One region of the Desulfovibrio sp. TomC genome, then DNA from elsewhere that is predicted to be linked to it. Evidence: predicted binding sites of a transcription regulator. Region 1 holds the regulator's gene; the other holds the start of a gene.
What was found. The regulator sigma-54, encoded in region 1, starts transcription at its own class of promoters, with help from an activator protein. The targets are predictions, from matches to a motif close to CTGGCACGGNNNNTGCTT.
Positions count from the first base shown of each region.

Region 2: the regulator sigma-54 is predicted to act here: its motif matches at 4,140-4,157, upstream of NY78_RS24650 (Flp family type IVb pilin).

Region 1 is NZ_JSEH01000001.1:290,433-297,559, reverse strand. Features, by position in the region: gene NY78_RS01425 (CTP synthase) at 1-386, shown strand, start outside; gene NY78_RS01420 (KdsC family phosphatase) at 731-1,267, shown strand; gene rpoN (RNA polymerase factor sigma-54) at 1,397-2,833, shown strand; gene hpf (ribosome hibernation-promoting factor, HPF/YfiA family) at 2,886-3,434, shown strand; gene NY78_RS01405 (PTS sugar transporter subunit IIA) at 3,435-3,884, shown strand; gene rapZ (RNase adapter RapZ) at 3,972-4,859, shown strand; gene NY78_RS01395 (PTS sugar transporter subunit IIA) at 5,074-5,511, shown strand; gene NY78_RS01390 (PTS sugar transporter subunit IIB) at 5,514-5,975, shown strand; gene NY78_RS24425 (PTS sugar transporter subunit IIC) at 6,057-6,773, shown strand; gene NY78_RS01380 (manganese-dependent inorganic pyrophosphatase) at 6,942-7,127, shown strand, end outside.
Region 2 is NZ_JSEH01000008.1:87,454-94,580, reverse strand. Features, by position in the region: gene NY78_RS23670 (carboxypeptidase-like regulatory domain-containing protein) at 1-1,705, shown strand, start outside; gene NY78_RS09445 (hypothetical protein) at 2,028-2,237, opposite strand; gene NY78_RS09440 (PaaI family thioesterase) at 2,258-2,644, opposite strand; gene NY78_RS23665 (Flp family type IVb pilin) at 2,852-3,019, opposite strand; gene NY78_RS09435 (Flp family type IVb pilin) at 3,297-3,473, opposite strand; gene NY78_RS24650 (Flp family type IVb pilin) at 3,903-4,076, opposite strand; gene NY78_RS09425 (Flp family type IVb pilin) at 4,503-4,679, opposite strand; gene NY78_RS09420 (hypothetical protein) at 4,882-7,062, opposite strand; gene NY78_RS09415 (SLC13 family permease) at 7,073-7,127, opposite strand, start outside.

The sequences.
Region 1 (7,127 bases):
TGCGCGAGTGGTATGACTTCCGCACCCAGACCATCGAACATCGCGATCCCTCCAGCGACAAGGGCGGCACCATGCGCCTGGGTGCCTATCCCTGCGTCGTTGCCCCGGACACCCGGGCCGCCGCTGCCTACGGAACCGGCGAAATTTCCGAACGCCATCGCCATCGTTTCGAATTCAACAAGGCCTACGCCGCCGCCTTCGAGGAGGGTGGACTGGTCCTGAGCGGACTGTCGCCTGACGGCGAACTGGTGGAAATGGTCGAGTTGCCGGAACATCCCTGGTTTTTGGGCTGCCAGTTCCATCCGGAATTCAAGAGCAGCCCCATGCGCCCGCATCCGCTGTTCCGGGAATTTGTGACTGCGGCCAAACGCTGCAAGAAAGCCTAGCCTGCTCACGCGAGGCACGTCTGACGGCCGTCCGGGGGAAGCGACTTTCTCCCGGACGGCTTCGTTGTAACTGGGGCCCGTCTGGCCTGCCGGGCTCGTTGGCTATGCGCGGTGTCCTGGGGCCAGGGAAGAGACCAGGGCGGCCAAGGCCCAAGGCGTGCTCCTTGTCCCGTTGCCATGAGAGCAGGAAAAACACCTCTATCTGCTGGTCATTTCGGTGTTTTTTGGCTATGATCGCCCCGTTGGGCGGGACATGCCGGCTGCGTCTGGGCATTGGGGTCTTGTCTGTCAGGAGCGGCGTTTGGGTCGGGGAGGAAGTGTGCTCCGGCCGTTGGAGGTTTTGTATGCCTGAGGATGCGAATCTGGCCGCCAGCCGGGCCAGGGAAGTGGCGTTGCTGGTTCTTGATGTCGACGGCGTCATGACCGACGGCGGCATCTATGTCGATGCTCGTGGCGAGGTGACCAAACGGTTTCATGTCCATGACAGCCTGGGCCTCATGGCGGCCCAGGCTGTCGGACTGGCTGTTGCGGTCATAAGCGGCCTGGACAGTCCGGCCGTGGCCGCGCGCATGGCCGATCTGGGCATTGCCGAGTACCACCCGGGCCATCACCGCAAGATGGGCGTGCTGCGGGGTATTCTGGAACGCCAGGGTGTTTCGCCAGAACAGACCGCCTATCTGGGCGATGATTGGGTGGACGCCGGCCCCATGGGGCTGGTCGGGTTGCCCATGACCGTGGCCGATGCCCAACCGGAGATCCTGGAGCTGGCCCTGTGGGTCTCGCGCCGGGGTGGGGGGCACGGGGCGGTCCGCGAGGCTGTGCGGTTTATCCTGGCAGCCAAGGGGCAACTCGGGGCTGCCTATGAGTGGTTCCTCGACTAGGGCCGCTTGTGCCGATTGCCACGAGGTCGCAATTGTGGCATGGTTTTTGTTGGGCGGGCTGGCTGTGGGCCGCCGTCCAAACCGAGTAGAACCCTTGGACGCAAACGACTCACGCGCACGGCGGTAAGCATGGCCCTGGAACTGCGGCAGCAGCTCAAGCTTTCCCAACAGCTGGTGATGACCCCCCAGCTGCAACAAGCCATCAAACTCCTTCAACTTTCCCGGTTGGAGCTGCTTGAGAGCGTGCAGCAGGAGCTGTTGGAAAATCCAATGCTGGAGGAGACCGTCGAGGACGACCGGCCAACTGAACGGGTCATGGCCGAAGACAACCTCGGGCCGACCGGCAATTCCACGGACGCAGCCATGGAGAAGGAGCTGCTCAAAAACGCCGAGTGGGATGACTACCTTGGTGATTTTGCCAGCACCGGCCGCCAGTCTCAGTCCCGCGATTCCGAAATTCCCGAAGAGGGCATGGCCTATGACGCCCGGCTGGCCTCCAAGCCGTCCCTGGACGGGCATCTGGGCTGGCAGATGCATCTGTCCAATTTTACCCCCAAGGAAGTGGAAGTCGGGGAAGCCATCATCGGCAGCCTGGACTCCTCGGGCTATCTGCAGGCCACGGTGGAAGAGCTGGCCGGGATGGCCGGGGCCGAACCGGCCATGGTGGAAGCGGTGCTCCATCGCCTCCAGCGCCTTGATCCCGTGGGCGTGGCCGCCCGCACGCCCAGCGAGTGTCTGCTGATCCAGATCGAGGTCTGCGGCTACGAAGATACCATCCTCATTGAACTGGTGCGCGAGCATCTTGAGGACCTGGAAAAGAAGCGCTACAAGCCGCTTTGCAAAAAATTTCATCTGACCATGGAAAAACTCAAGGAATACCTGGAGATGATCCAGACCCTTGATCCCATGCCCGGGGCCAGCTACGGTTCCGGGGACCCGATCTACGTCAGTCCTGACGCCTTCGTGTATAAATACGGGGATGATTTCGTTATCGTGCTCAACGAGGAAGGGATGCCCCGCCTGGGGCTCAACACGACCTATCTCGACGGCACGAACCCGAATAAAGACAAGGATAAGGACTACCTGCAAGACAAGATGCGCTCGGCTATGTGGCTCATGAAAAGCCTGTATCAGCGCCAGCGAACACTGTATAAGGTGCTTGAGAGCCTGGTCAAATTTCAGCGCGGCTTTTTCGAGGACGGCGTGACCAAGCTTCGGCCGCTCATTCTCAAGGACGTGGCCGACGACATCAGCATGCACGAGTCCACGGTCAGCCGCATCACCTCCAACAAGTACGTGGCCACGCCCCATGGCATTTTTGAGCTCAAGTTCTTCTTTAACAGTTCGCTGGAGCTCGACGACGGCACCACGGTTGGTTCGGAGTCGGTCAAGGCCATGATCAAGCGCATTATTTCCGGCGAGAACGCCAAAAAGCCCATCAGCGACGAGGCTATCGCCGATATGCTCAAAGACGAGCTGCAAATCAACATCGCCCGGCGAACCGTGGCCAAATACCGAACGGCCATGGGCATCGAGTCATCGTCGAAACGCAAGGCGGTTTTCTGATGCTTCGGACCGGGTTTTCCCGGCCCCACACCACGCCATCCCGGAGGATAACATGAACATCACCTTTAATTTCAAAAATTTTGAACCATCCGATCACTTGCGGGACTATGCCCGCAAGCGTTTTGAAAAACTTGCCAAATACACCACGGCCGTGGACTCTTCGGAGTTGCAGGTCAATCTGGCTGTGGAAAAGACCCGCCAGATGGCCGACGTGATCTTCCAGGCCGACAACATGCACATCTCGGCCCACGAAGTGTCCGAGGACATGTACTCCACCATTGACCTGATTCTCGACAAAATTGAGGCCCAGGCCAAGAAATTCCGGGAAAAGCAGAAGGACCGCCGTCGCCAGACCATCGAGCAGGTCCGCATGGACGTCATCAGCATCAGTGAGGACAGCGAGGGCGGCCGCATCCCCACCATCATCGAGACGGACAAGTACGAGCCCAAGCCCATGGCCGTTGAAGAGGCCGCCATGCAGCTTGAGGCGCTCAAGTACGAGTTCCTGGTGTTTATCAATTCCGAAAGCGAACGGCCCAATGTCATCTACCGACTGCGCAACGGCGACTTCGGCCTCATCGATCCTGGAACGGGCGTCTAAATGCGGTTAGAGGACTATCTCCAGCCCGATTTCGTGATCGGGGAGCTTGCGTCGGAGTCCAAGTCCGAGGTGCTGGCGGAATTGGTGGCCCCGATCAAGGCGCACTGGCCCGAGTTTGACGCCAAACGCGCCCATCAGGTGCTGCTTGACCGCGAAAATCTGGGCACCACGGGCATCGGCGACGGGGTGGCCATCCCCCACGGCAAGATGGAGAGCCTCGAACGCATCGTCATCGTCGTTGGAAGAAGCCTTGCCGGCGTCAGCTTCGATGCGCTGGACTTCAAGCCCTGCCGCATCTTTTTCCTGGTGCTGGCGCCTGAACATGTTGCGGGTCTGCATTTGCGCATCCTGGCCCACATCTCCCGGCTGCTTTCCGACGAGACCTTCCGGCGCGCCTTTCTGGACGCCGAAAACGACGCCGCCTTGTGGCAGGTGCTCACCGCCGCCTAGGTCCGCCAGAAATCATCTCCCCGCGCGGTTGTTGTCACACAGCCGCGCGGGGAATCTGTTAAAGCCTCGGGCCGGGGAGAGGACGCCATGGAAAATGCAGCCAGGGACCTCATCATCGTCATTTTGACTGGCTTGTCCGGTTCCGGCAAGTCAACGGCCCTGCGGGTCTTTGAGGACCTGGGTTTTTTTTGCGTGGACGGCCTGCCCGTCAGCCTCGTGCCCAAGCTCATGAACCTGTTCGACGAGAAGGGCGGCCAGCGCTACAAGGGGCTGGCCCTTGGCATGGACGTGCGCCAGGCAGATCTCGATACGGACTGGGGCGCGACCCTGGCCCAGATCAAGGTCAAGGACGTCGCCCCCCAAATTATCTTTTTTGAAGCTGATACCGGCGAAATCATCCGCCGCTACGCCACCACCCGGCGGCCCCATCCCCTGGAAAGCGCCGAACGGGGACTTGAACAGGCGGTATTTGAGGAACGCGAGCGGATGCGCCCGCTTCGTGACGCCGCCGACATGGTGCTCGACACCACCCATTTCACCATCCACGATCTGCGTCGCAAATTGCAGGAAAAATGGGCCTCTATCCGGCCCACCGCCGGCACGCTCAAGGTCCATGTCATGAGCTTCGGCTTCAAATATGGCCCCCCCTCCGAAGCGGATATGGTCTTTGATCTGCGCTTTTTGCCCAACCCGTATTTCGACAAGGCATTGCGGGAGCATACCGGCAAGGAGGCTGCCGTTCGCGATTATGTGCTGGCCGAAGACCCGGGCCGGGAGTTTTTGCGCCGCCTCACCGAATTCCTGCACTACCTGCTGCCGCTTTACGGCAAGGAGGGGCGCTACCGTCTGACCCTGGCCTTTGGCTGCACCGGCGGCCGGCATCGTTCTGTGGCCGTGGCCGAGTCCGTCTTTGACACGTTGTCCAAGGCTGGCTACAATATTTCTTTGGAACATCGACACATCGAGCGCGGGTAGCGGGGCGGTCCAGGACGTTTTTCGTCACGTTCCCGGTGTCCGTCAGCCGGGCCGGGGCGGATTCTCACCTGAAACGGCGTGTTTTGTCGCGGGGTACTGACCAGGAAGGCTGGTCGTGGTCTGGAGAACGGCCAAGGGGGCGCAGGCAGCGCCGTGGCCGTTGCCGGATGACCGGGTCCTCTAGTTGGGGCGTTATGCTCAGGGATGTTTGCTTATGAATGCCCAGTCCCGAACGGACGCGCCGGTGGGCGTGGTGGTCGTCACCCACACCGACTATGGTTCGCGGCTCATTGCCGCTGCGGAATTTATTCTGGGTCCCCAGGAGTTCTGCCAAGCCGTCAGCGTTGATCTGACCAAAGCCGTGGACGAGACGCTGACAGCGCTGAAGGCCGCCATCAAGGAAACCGAGCAGGGCGGCGGGGTGCTCATCCTCACCGACATGTTCGGCGGGACCCCCACCAATATGAGCCTGTCGCTCCTGGGGACGGGCCGGTTGGAAGTGCTCACCGGCGTCAACCTGCCCATGCTGATCAAAATCCTCGGCTCGCGGACCAAGCCCCTGGAAGCGCTGGCGGTTGAGGCCAAACAGGCCGGTTGCCAGGGCATTGTCGTGGCCGGCGAAGTGCTTCGCAAAAAGGTGGCCGAGGGCTAGCCGTGGCATTCGTGCGCGTTGATAACCGCCTCGTGCACGGCCAGATTATCGAAACCTGGCTGCCGTTCACCCATGCCCGCATGATTGTGGTGGTCAACGATGAGCTGGCCGCTGATCATCTGCGCCAGGAAATCATGTCCCTGGCCATTCCCTCGGGGATTGAGATCGTGTTTCTGCCTGTTGCCGATCTGGCCGCCTATTTCTCCCGCGCCCCGCTTGACATCAGCGAAGCCCTGATCCTTTTTTCCAACTGTCGGGATGCCCAGGCCGCCTACGAGCGCGGGTTCGATTTTTCAAACCTCAATCTCGGTAATCTTCATTATGCTCCCGGCAAGCGCCAGATCTGCCCCCATGTAGCCCTGTCCAAAGAAGACGAATCCTGCCTGGAATTTTTGCGGGACCAGGGCGTGCGCCTGGATTACCGCTGCCTGCCGGGAGATCCGGCCCAACCGCGTTTGGCCTGAGGGAGCGGGGCAGGATGATCTGGGTTTGCAGGAACGGCAGAACACGGGTACAGCTATCGCTTCCGTTTTCAGGTTTAAACGATTCCTTGCAGGCGAGAGACATGCCATGACCCACCAGGCCGATATCCTGCTCCACGTCCTTGGCGTCGCTTTTTTTTTGTCCTTTTCTCGTCGTTTCGCTTTGCCGTAAACGTCGCACTGCTGGAACGCCCGCTGCTGATCGGCTGCTTCTGGGCCGCCTGCCAGGGTGATCTCGACGCGACCCTTAGGCTCTGTATTTTCTACGAGCTGTTCTGGCTCGACGGCATTCCGGCCGGCACCATCATTCCGCCAAACGCCGCCGCCGCCACCCTGGCCGGCCTGTCCCTGATGCATGTCTTTTCCCTGACCACCCCGGCCGAAGCCCTGTGTGTGGCCGCCGCCACCTCTGTCCTGGCCCGGTTGTTCTCGACCCTGGAAGGGGCGCAACGGGTGGTGGAGAACATTGTCTTTTCCCGGTACACTGCGGCCCGTCAACGCCAGCATGCTCCCATCGAACCCGGCCGTCTTATACGTCGGGCCCTGGTCAATATGGCGGTCCTGCAGGGGGTGGCCTTTAGCGCGGCCCTGGCCGGGTTGATCGCCATTTTTTCCGTGGCCCTGCCGCTGGTGTGGCCCTATCTTTCCTCATCCAAGGCCACCTGGGGCCAGCTGTGGATTCTCGGCAGCCTCGGAGCGGTTCTTTCCCTGCGCTACCGTCCGGCTTACGTGACCCTGGCCGGGGGTATGGGCGCGGCCGTTCTCTGGCGTTTTTTCTAGGCCTTTTTCACAAACCCGAGCCACAGCCGGACGGGCGGGGGCGCAAAAAAGACACTGTCAGCCGGGGATTTGACTTGGCAAAGGACGGGTTTTGGGATATTATTCACAAGTTTTAAATGCGGAGCCGACCCGACAGGGTCTTCGAAAAACCACCAGGAGGAAAAGAGTATGTCCGTTTACGTGGTTGGTCACAAAAACCCCGATACCGATTCCGTTGCCGCCGCCATTGCCGTGGCTGATCTCATGAACAAGTCCCAGAGCATGGGCGCCATCGCCGCCGCTCAGGGCCCCCTGAACCCGGAAAGCGCCTTCGTCCTTGAGAAGTTCGGCGTGGCTGCTCCGGAAATCATCACC
Region 2 (7,127 bases), on a different contig from region 1:
TGATGCAACCGGGAATTTTAATTGCTCCAGTGCCGTGCCTGTGGCTGTAAGTTCCGGCTCAACAGTGTCTGGAACAAATTTCTCCATGCAGCTCGGCGGATCTATTTCCGGTACTGTCAATGGTGTTTCTGCCAACCCCTTGAGTGGTATTGCCGTCCAGGCCTACGACGCTCAGGGCTACTATATCAATCAGGCCACTACAGCCTCCAATGGCACCTATACGATCAGCGGCGTGCCCTTGGGCTATGCCCTGCTCTATGCCAACGGCACGGCCAATTCCCAGAACTTCGTGCGCAAATGGTGGGATGGCGGCGTGGGCGACCTGAACCGCTACCGGGCCACAGGCGTTTCCGTGACCACGGCGACTCCGGTTGGCGGCGTGGACTTTGTCCTTGAAGCTGGCGGCACCGTGACCGGCGCCATAGTCGACCACAACGGCTCACCCTTGTCTGGTATGAGCATCCGGGCCTATGCCGAGGCCCCCGTGAATTCCATTAGCAGCTTCACCTCAACGACCACCAATCCCAGTGGCGTCTATACCCTCTCTGGTGTCCCCGGGCAGGTGTTTATCGAAGCCAACAGCGCCTCGTCCGGCATCAATGCGGTGCCTGCCTGGTGGAATGGTTCAGGTGGCGTGTTCGGCCCGGCCAATGCCCGGCCCCTGACGGTCTCGCCGTCGACCACTGTTTCGGGCATCAATATGCAGCTGGCCCAGGGCGGGACCATTACCGGGAAGATCACAGACAGCAACCTGAACGGCCTGTCTGGGATGGGGGTCATGGCCGCAGTGGAAACGGATTGCTCCATGGCCCAGGCCGCGACAGCCACCACCGACGCAAACGGCGTCTACACCCTTGTCGGGATACCGACGGGCAAGGCCCATGTGTACGGGAGCGGCGGGACCTATGTCCCCATGTGGAAGAGCGCGACCGGGGCGGCGGCCACGAGCCAGGACTCCCTGGTCATCCCTGTTGTTGCCGGGCAGACGGTTTCCGGGATTGATGTGCCGTTGCCCGTGGGCGGAACCATTGCCGGCACCGTGCTTGGTTCCGACAACAAGCCTCTGTACGGCGTCATTGTCACGGCAACCGATCAGGCCTGTCCCACAACGGCTCTTTCGTTTGGCGCATCCGCCATCAGCTATCTGGATGGAACGTACACCCTGCGCGGCGTGCCGGTCGGCACGGCCTACGTGACAACGAGTCCGGCTCTACGTCGCAGCGACCAGGCCATAACCTGGTATAACGGGGGAACAGGCTCCGGCTCCTGCTCCGCTGCCCAGGCCGTGCCCGTAGCGGCCGCAACGCCCGCCAGCGGCGTCAACCTGACGATGCCCCATGGCGAGATCATTCGCGGCAGGCTCACCAAGACCGGCAACGTCGGGCTGGGTTGTATTTCTGTTTGGGCCAAGGCTGCAAGCGCCTGCGCAGACGGTGCATACCTCGCCACAGGCTTGTCCCTGTATGACGGCACCTATTCGATGTATGGACTGCCGGCCGGCAGCGTCTATGTCGGCACGAAGGCTGCCGCCACCAGCCAGCGGTTTCTGGACCAGTATTGGAACGGTACGACCGGGGTGTCGACCTGTGCCCAGGCTGTCGGCATTGCCACGTCCGGGGGCGGCGTTCTCGGCAACGTGAACATGACGTTGCCGGCCATGGCCTCGTCGATCGCCGGCCCTGCCCTGCTGTTGGACGGCCAGTAACAGCGTCCCCAATCCCACACGGGTCCGGATGCGCCGAGTGCGGGCGGGGCATCCGGACTTCGTTATTGAGGGCTGGAGGCGGGCCTTTGGGAGACCGGTCCCTGCAGTCCGTGGGAATGGAAGGCGGCGGCACAGGGGGCCTTGGCCTGGAACGCCGGGCGCGTCTCCCTGCCAGGATTCCCGCAGGGTCCGGGGCCGCAAGGACGGGGCGACGCCCCGCTTTTTTTTGCCCCCTTCTTTCCAGACCGGGAACCGTCCGGGAGGTATGCCCTCAGCTGCCGGGTGTTGGGCCGGGGCCGGTCGCCTTGGGCGGGAGCCGGGATCAGTCCGCCAGTTCCCATTGGGTGTTGTCGCTGTTTTTTTGCGTGGCCACGGTCTTTCTGGCGCCGCAGTGACGGCAAAAGACCTCCACCGTCCGGCTGGTTTCGGTCCGGGCCGCCTCGGAGGAGACAAGGGCCGGCTTGTCGCAGAACATGCAGTCGAACTGCGGCTCTTCGGTCGCGGGGGAAGGGGTGTGAACGGTAAAGCTCATGCGGGCTCCTTGGAGGGTTCTCAGCGGCTAAGGACGTGGGCAGCCGGGACAAAACAGGTGAAACTGCCGGTCAGCACGGTTTCGGCTTCCCGGCGCACCACGACATCCACCAGACGCTTTTTGCCGGCGGTCTCCCGCACCGTGGCCTCGGCCTCAAGCTCATCGCCGACAATCGCCGGGGCGGTGAACCGGATGTCGGCCGCGCCGAGCACCACGAGGGGATCATTGACCGCCAGCATGGCGGCATAGTCGGCCAGGCCGAAGACAAAGCCGCCGTGGACCAGGCCCCGGTCGTCGGCGGCCATGGCCGTCGTGGCGGTCAGCCGCGCCACGGCCTGCCCCGGGGCCAGGGATATGGGGCGGCCGCACAGGTCGGGATTGATGCGGAGGTGGGTGTTGGCGTTCAAAGTCAGGCTCCTTTGAACCCAGAATGCCAAAAGGGGCCTTTCCCGGCAAACGAAAAGGCCGTCTCCCGTTGAGGGGGACGGCGTTTTGTCTGGAGCGGCCGTTCGCCCGGTGCAGTTCTTGGGGAATGGGTGCGTTGTTTGGGGAAGCCGCGGAATGCCGACGTGTTGCCGGTTGTTTGTCTCTGCGAAAGGGCCAACGTCCCGGTGTTAGGGGCTGATCGTATCGGCGATGCGCTGGTAGATCGTGGCCATGGAGACGCCGATGGCGGTGACGACGACGAGGATGGCCGTGGAGATCAAAGCGACCATGAGTCCGTATTCAACTGCGGTGGCCCCGGTCTCGTCCCGGATAAACCTGGTGATGGCTGGCGGCATGGCGTTTCTCCCGACCGGAAAGGGCACGTGCTCCCCGAAGGGTTTTGGGGAGACGATAGCACAGGCCATGCCAAAGCAATGGAATTGGTAACCGCCTTGATAACCGGCGGAATACAGGTCGTCCTGAGGCGGTAATCCAGAAACAGTGGAATATGCCGGGGCGATTTCCAGGAATTAGACCGGCCGGGGGAGGTGACGCGAAGAGGCGTACGCTCCATAACAAAAGTCCGTCCCCGCTGCCGGGGACGGACTTTTCGCTTCGCGAAGCCGAGTGCGCTTAGGAGGCAGCGGCCGTCAGGGACGTGGAGATTCCATCGAACAGCTTGGACAGGCTGGTGCCGACGGCGGTGACGGCGGTGATGATGACGGCGGCGATCAGAGCGGCCATAAGCCCGTATTCAACTGCCGTGGCCCCTTCTTCGTCGCGGATGAAATTGGTGATGGCGGTCAGCATGGCGGTTCTCCTGGTATGTAAAGTTGCTTTGGTTCCCTGTGCGTCTCTGAATCAAGAGAAAGCACAGGCTGTGCCAACCTGGATGGTTGTCTTAACATGCTTTAAATACATGGAATAATAATTTTGACGGGCTTCTCGCTCCAGGATTGATGGAACGGGCCTGGGCCGCTCCCCGAGAAATGGAGCCCAAAGGACAGGCCAGGCGCAGCGGTTGGCCTGGTATGGTCCTCCTCGGACGAGGCCGCCGGGACAGCGGCTCGGACAGCTTGGCCGGGCTGTCCGCCGGGGAGGGGACACGGTTGGGGGCTGCCGTCCATGGCCGGCTGTTGGGAAGGGAAGGGGGACTCGGGTGAAACGGCTGCGTTCCAAAGGAAAAGTCCGTCCCCGGTAGCCGGGGACGGACTTTTCGCTTCGCGAAGCCGAGTGCGCTTAGGAGGCAGCGGCCGTCAGGGACGTGGAGATTCCATCGAACAGCTTGGACAGGCTGGTGCCGACGGCGGTGACGGCGGTGATGATGACGGCGGCGATCAGAGCGGCCATAAGCCCGTATTCAACTGCCGTGGCCCCTTCTTCGTCGCGGATGAAATTGGTGATGGCGGTCACATGGCGGTTCTCCTGGTATGTAAAGTTGCTTTGGTTCCCTGCGTGCGTCTCTGAACCAAGAGAAAGCACAGGCTGTGCCAATCTGGATGGTCATCTTAACATGCTTTAAATACAAGGGATAATAATTCTGACGGGCTTTTCGCTCCAGGATTGATGGAACGGGCCTGAGCCGCTCCCCGAGAAATGGAGCCCAAAGGACAGGCCAGGCGCAGCGGTTGGCCTGGTATGGTCCTTCTCGGACCTGCCAGCCCGGCTGTGGGCGGCTCGGCTGCGGCTGCCCGGCCGTGGGCGGGTGGGGTGGGTGCTGCCGGCTATGGCCGGCTCTTGGGGACGGGGGAGAAACTCGGGAGAAGCGGCGCGTTCCAAAGGAAAAGGCCGTCCCCGGTAGCCGGGGACGGCCTTTTTGCTTCGCGAAGCCAAGTGCACTTAGGAGGCAGCGGCCGTCAGGGAGGTGGAGATTCCATCGAACAGCTTGGACAGGCTGGTGCCGACGGCGGTGACGGCGGTGATGATGACGGCGGCGATCAGAGCGGCCATAAGCCCGTATTCAACTGCCGTGGCCCCTTCTTCGTCGCGGATGAAATTGGTGATGGCGGTCAACATGGCGGTTCTCCTGGTATGTAAAGTTGTTTTGGTTCCCTGTGCGTCTCTTGCCTTTCAATAAGCAGGAGCCGTGCCAGGGCGGGCCATTTTTTTAACAACTTGATATGTCAGGATTATATCCATGGTCGGGGCGGCTTTGGTCCAGCCGGCGTGGAGTGCCGGAGCGACGTTCCAGCAACCGTGGAGCCGGTGTTCCCAGGTATCAGGGTGCGGCGCGCAGGGTCAGCCCGAGCAGGCCGAAGCGTTTGTCCGCTGTGCCGGTATCGCCCTCGGCGGCAAACGTCAGCCGGCTGCGCCCCGGGGGCAGGGTCAGCTCCAGGGTCAGGGGCGTGGATCGGGCGGTGCAGTCGAGCACGGTTTCCAACCCGGGTGCGCTCACCCGGACACGCACCGGGGACATGGCCACGACCGAACCGGCCAGACGCACCCGGACCGGTAGCGGGCCGGCATTGTCCAGGGACGCCTGGGCCGTCTGACCAGCCCAGACCACATCGCCCGTGATCGCGCGCTCCGGGGCGGAAAAACCCTGGCCAAAGCGCAGCTCCAGGGGCGAGACGGCCCCGGTTTCAATGGTCCGGGCCGGCAGCAGGGCCAGGGAGGACAGGGCGATGCCGTCTCCGGCCAGACGGGTCTGGGACGAACCCAGCCGTCCGCCCACCCTGGCTGGCGCGACCTGCCAGCCGGCGGCGTCGCGATAGAAAATGTCGAGGAGCTGGTTGGCCCCGTCCACCACCACCAGGACGTCGTCGGCCAGAAGCTGGGGCGCGTCCGGGGTTTTGGCGTAGGGATCGGCGGCCGGCGGACCGAGGCGCGACACCCGGCCCAGGGCCAGACTGGTCACGGTCGCGGTCGGGGCGGACAGGCGGCGCAAGACATAGACCGGCGGTTCGGCCGGCCTGATCAGGCCGGCTGTCGGGGGGAGGCCGGGGAGCACGGTCAAGGTCCGCCCGGTGCGGTGGGCGAAATAGGCGCTCCAGTAGTCCGGGGCGGTCAGTTCCACGTTGACGGCGGCAAACAGGTCCGGGGCCACCAGGATGGCCCCGTCCGGAACCGCCTCCAGGGCCGGGCTGCGGGCGGCCAGTTCGGCCACGCGCCAGCGTCCGGCCGCGGCGATCTTGCTTTCGCGCACCGAGGCGTTGACCGAGGCGTTTACAAAGACGGTCAGGCCGACGCACAGGCCAAGAAGCGTCGCGGCCGCCGGCCGCAGCCGCCCGGGCAGCCGGCCGGCGGCGGCCAGCAGGCCAAGGGCCAGGAGCACGGCCACGGCGTAGAAGGAAAAATTCGAGGTGACATACCAGGCCAATCCCCCGGCGGCCGGTTCCTGATATTTGGGCGACAGGGCGATCAGCAGATTGGGGCAGACGACGGCGTACACGGCCAGGACCACGGCGAGGAAACGTGGCCGAAAGGTGGCCTCGGCCCGGCGCAGGCAGACAGCGGTCAGCCCCCCGGCCAGGAGGCCCATGGCGATCCAGGCCGGGTCAAAGCGCGGCCAGTTGCCGGCCAGATCGGCCAGATAGTGGCCAAAAGACAGGACGTAGCGGCTGGTGGCCTGGGGGAAGCGGTTTATGTACTCGAGGTTGAGGTCAAAGGCCCCGAGCGGCAGGGCGCTTCGGCTGTAAGCCAGGGCCGTCTCAAGGACCCGCAAGGGGTTTTGAAGATCCAGGGCGTTGCCGTCATAGGCCGAGGGGTGGGTGAACCGGTAGCCGAGGTAGATGCCGGCGTAGACGGGGACCACGGCAAAGGCGGCGCAACAGGCGGCAAGACGATGCCGCAGTCGGCCGCGACCGGTCAAAAAGACGATGCCGGCCAGGACGGGCAGATAGGCGACAAAGGCCTCGAAATGGCAAAAAGCCAGGAACATGGCGGTATTGGCCAGGACGAGCCAGCGCCGCCTGGCGGTTTCGCCGTGGCGCAGCAGGGCGTAGCCGGCCCCCAGAAGCCACAACATGCCGGCATCGAACACCAGCGGATAGGCGGTCAGGATGTTGTGGTGCCAGTTGTCCTGGTAAAGCGACAGGCCCAGGGTGGCGACAAGGAAGCCCAGGACGGGGCTGGCGGCCAGCCGGGCGGCCAGGGCGGCCAGGGCAGCCACGACGGCCAGGGCGACGCCAAGCGACAGGGCCTTTCGGGCCGGCAGGCTGTCGATAGAATACGGCAGGCTGGTCAGGCCCACATGCAGGTAGTGGTGGAAGCGGCCCGAGCGGGTGGCCAGCTCGGTGCACAGCGTACCCAGGCTGTGGGTGATGACGGCCTGTTCGTACACGAGGTCGTCGCTGGTGGTTGCGCCGGTGCGCAGGTAGCCCCAAAAGGCCAGCACCGCCAGGGCCGACAGGCACAGTGCGGCCAGATACCGGCCGGCCGGCCGGGGGAGGACGTTCATCCGCTCCGGGCTACCAGCCGAGCACGTAGTAACGCAAGTAGATGTAGCCCATGGAAATGATGATG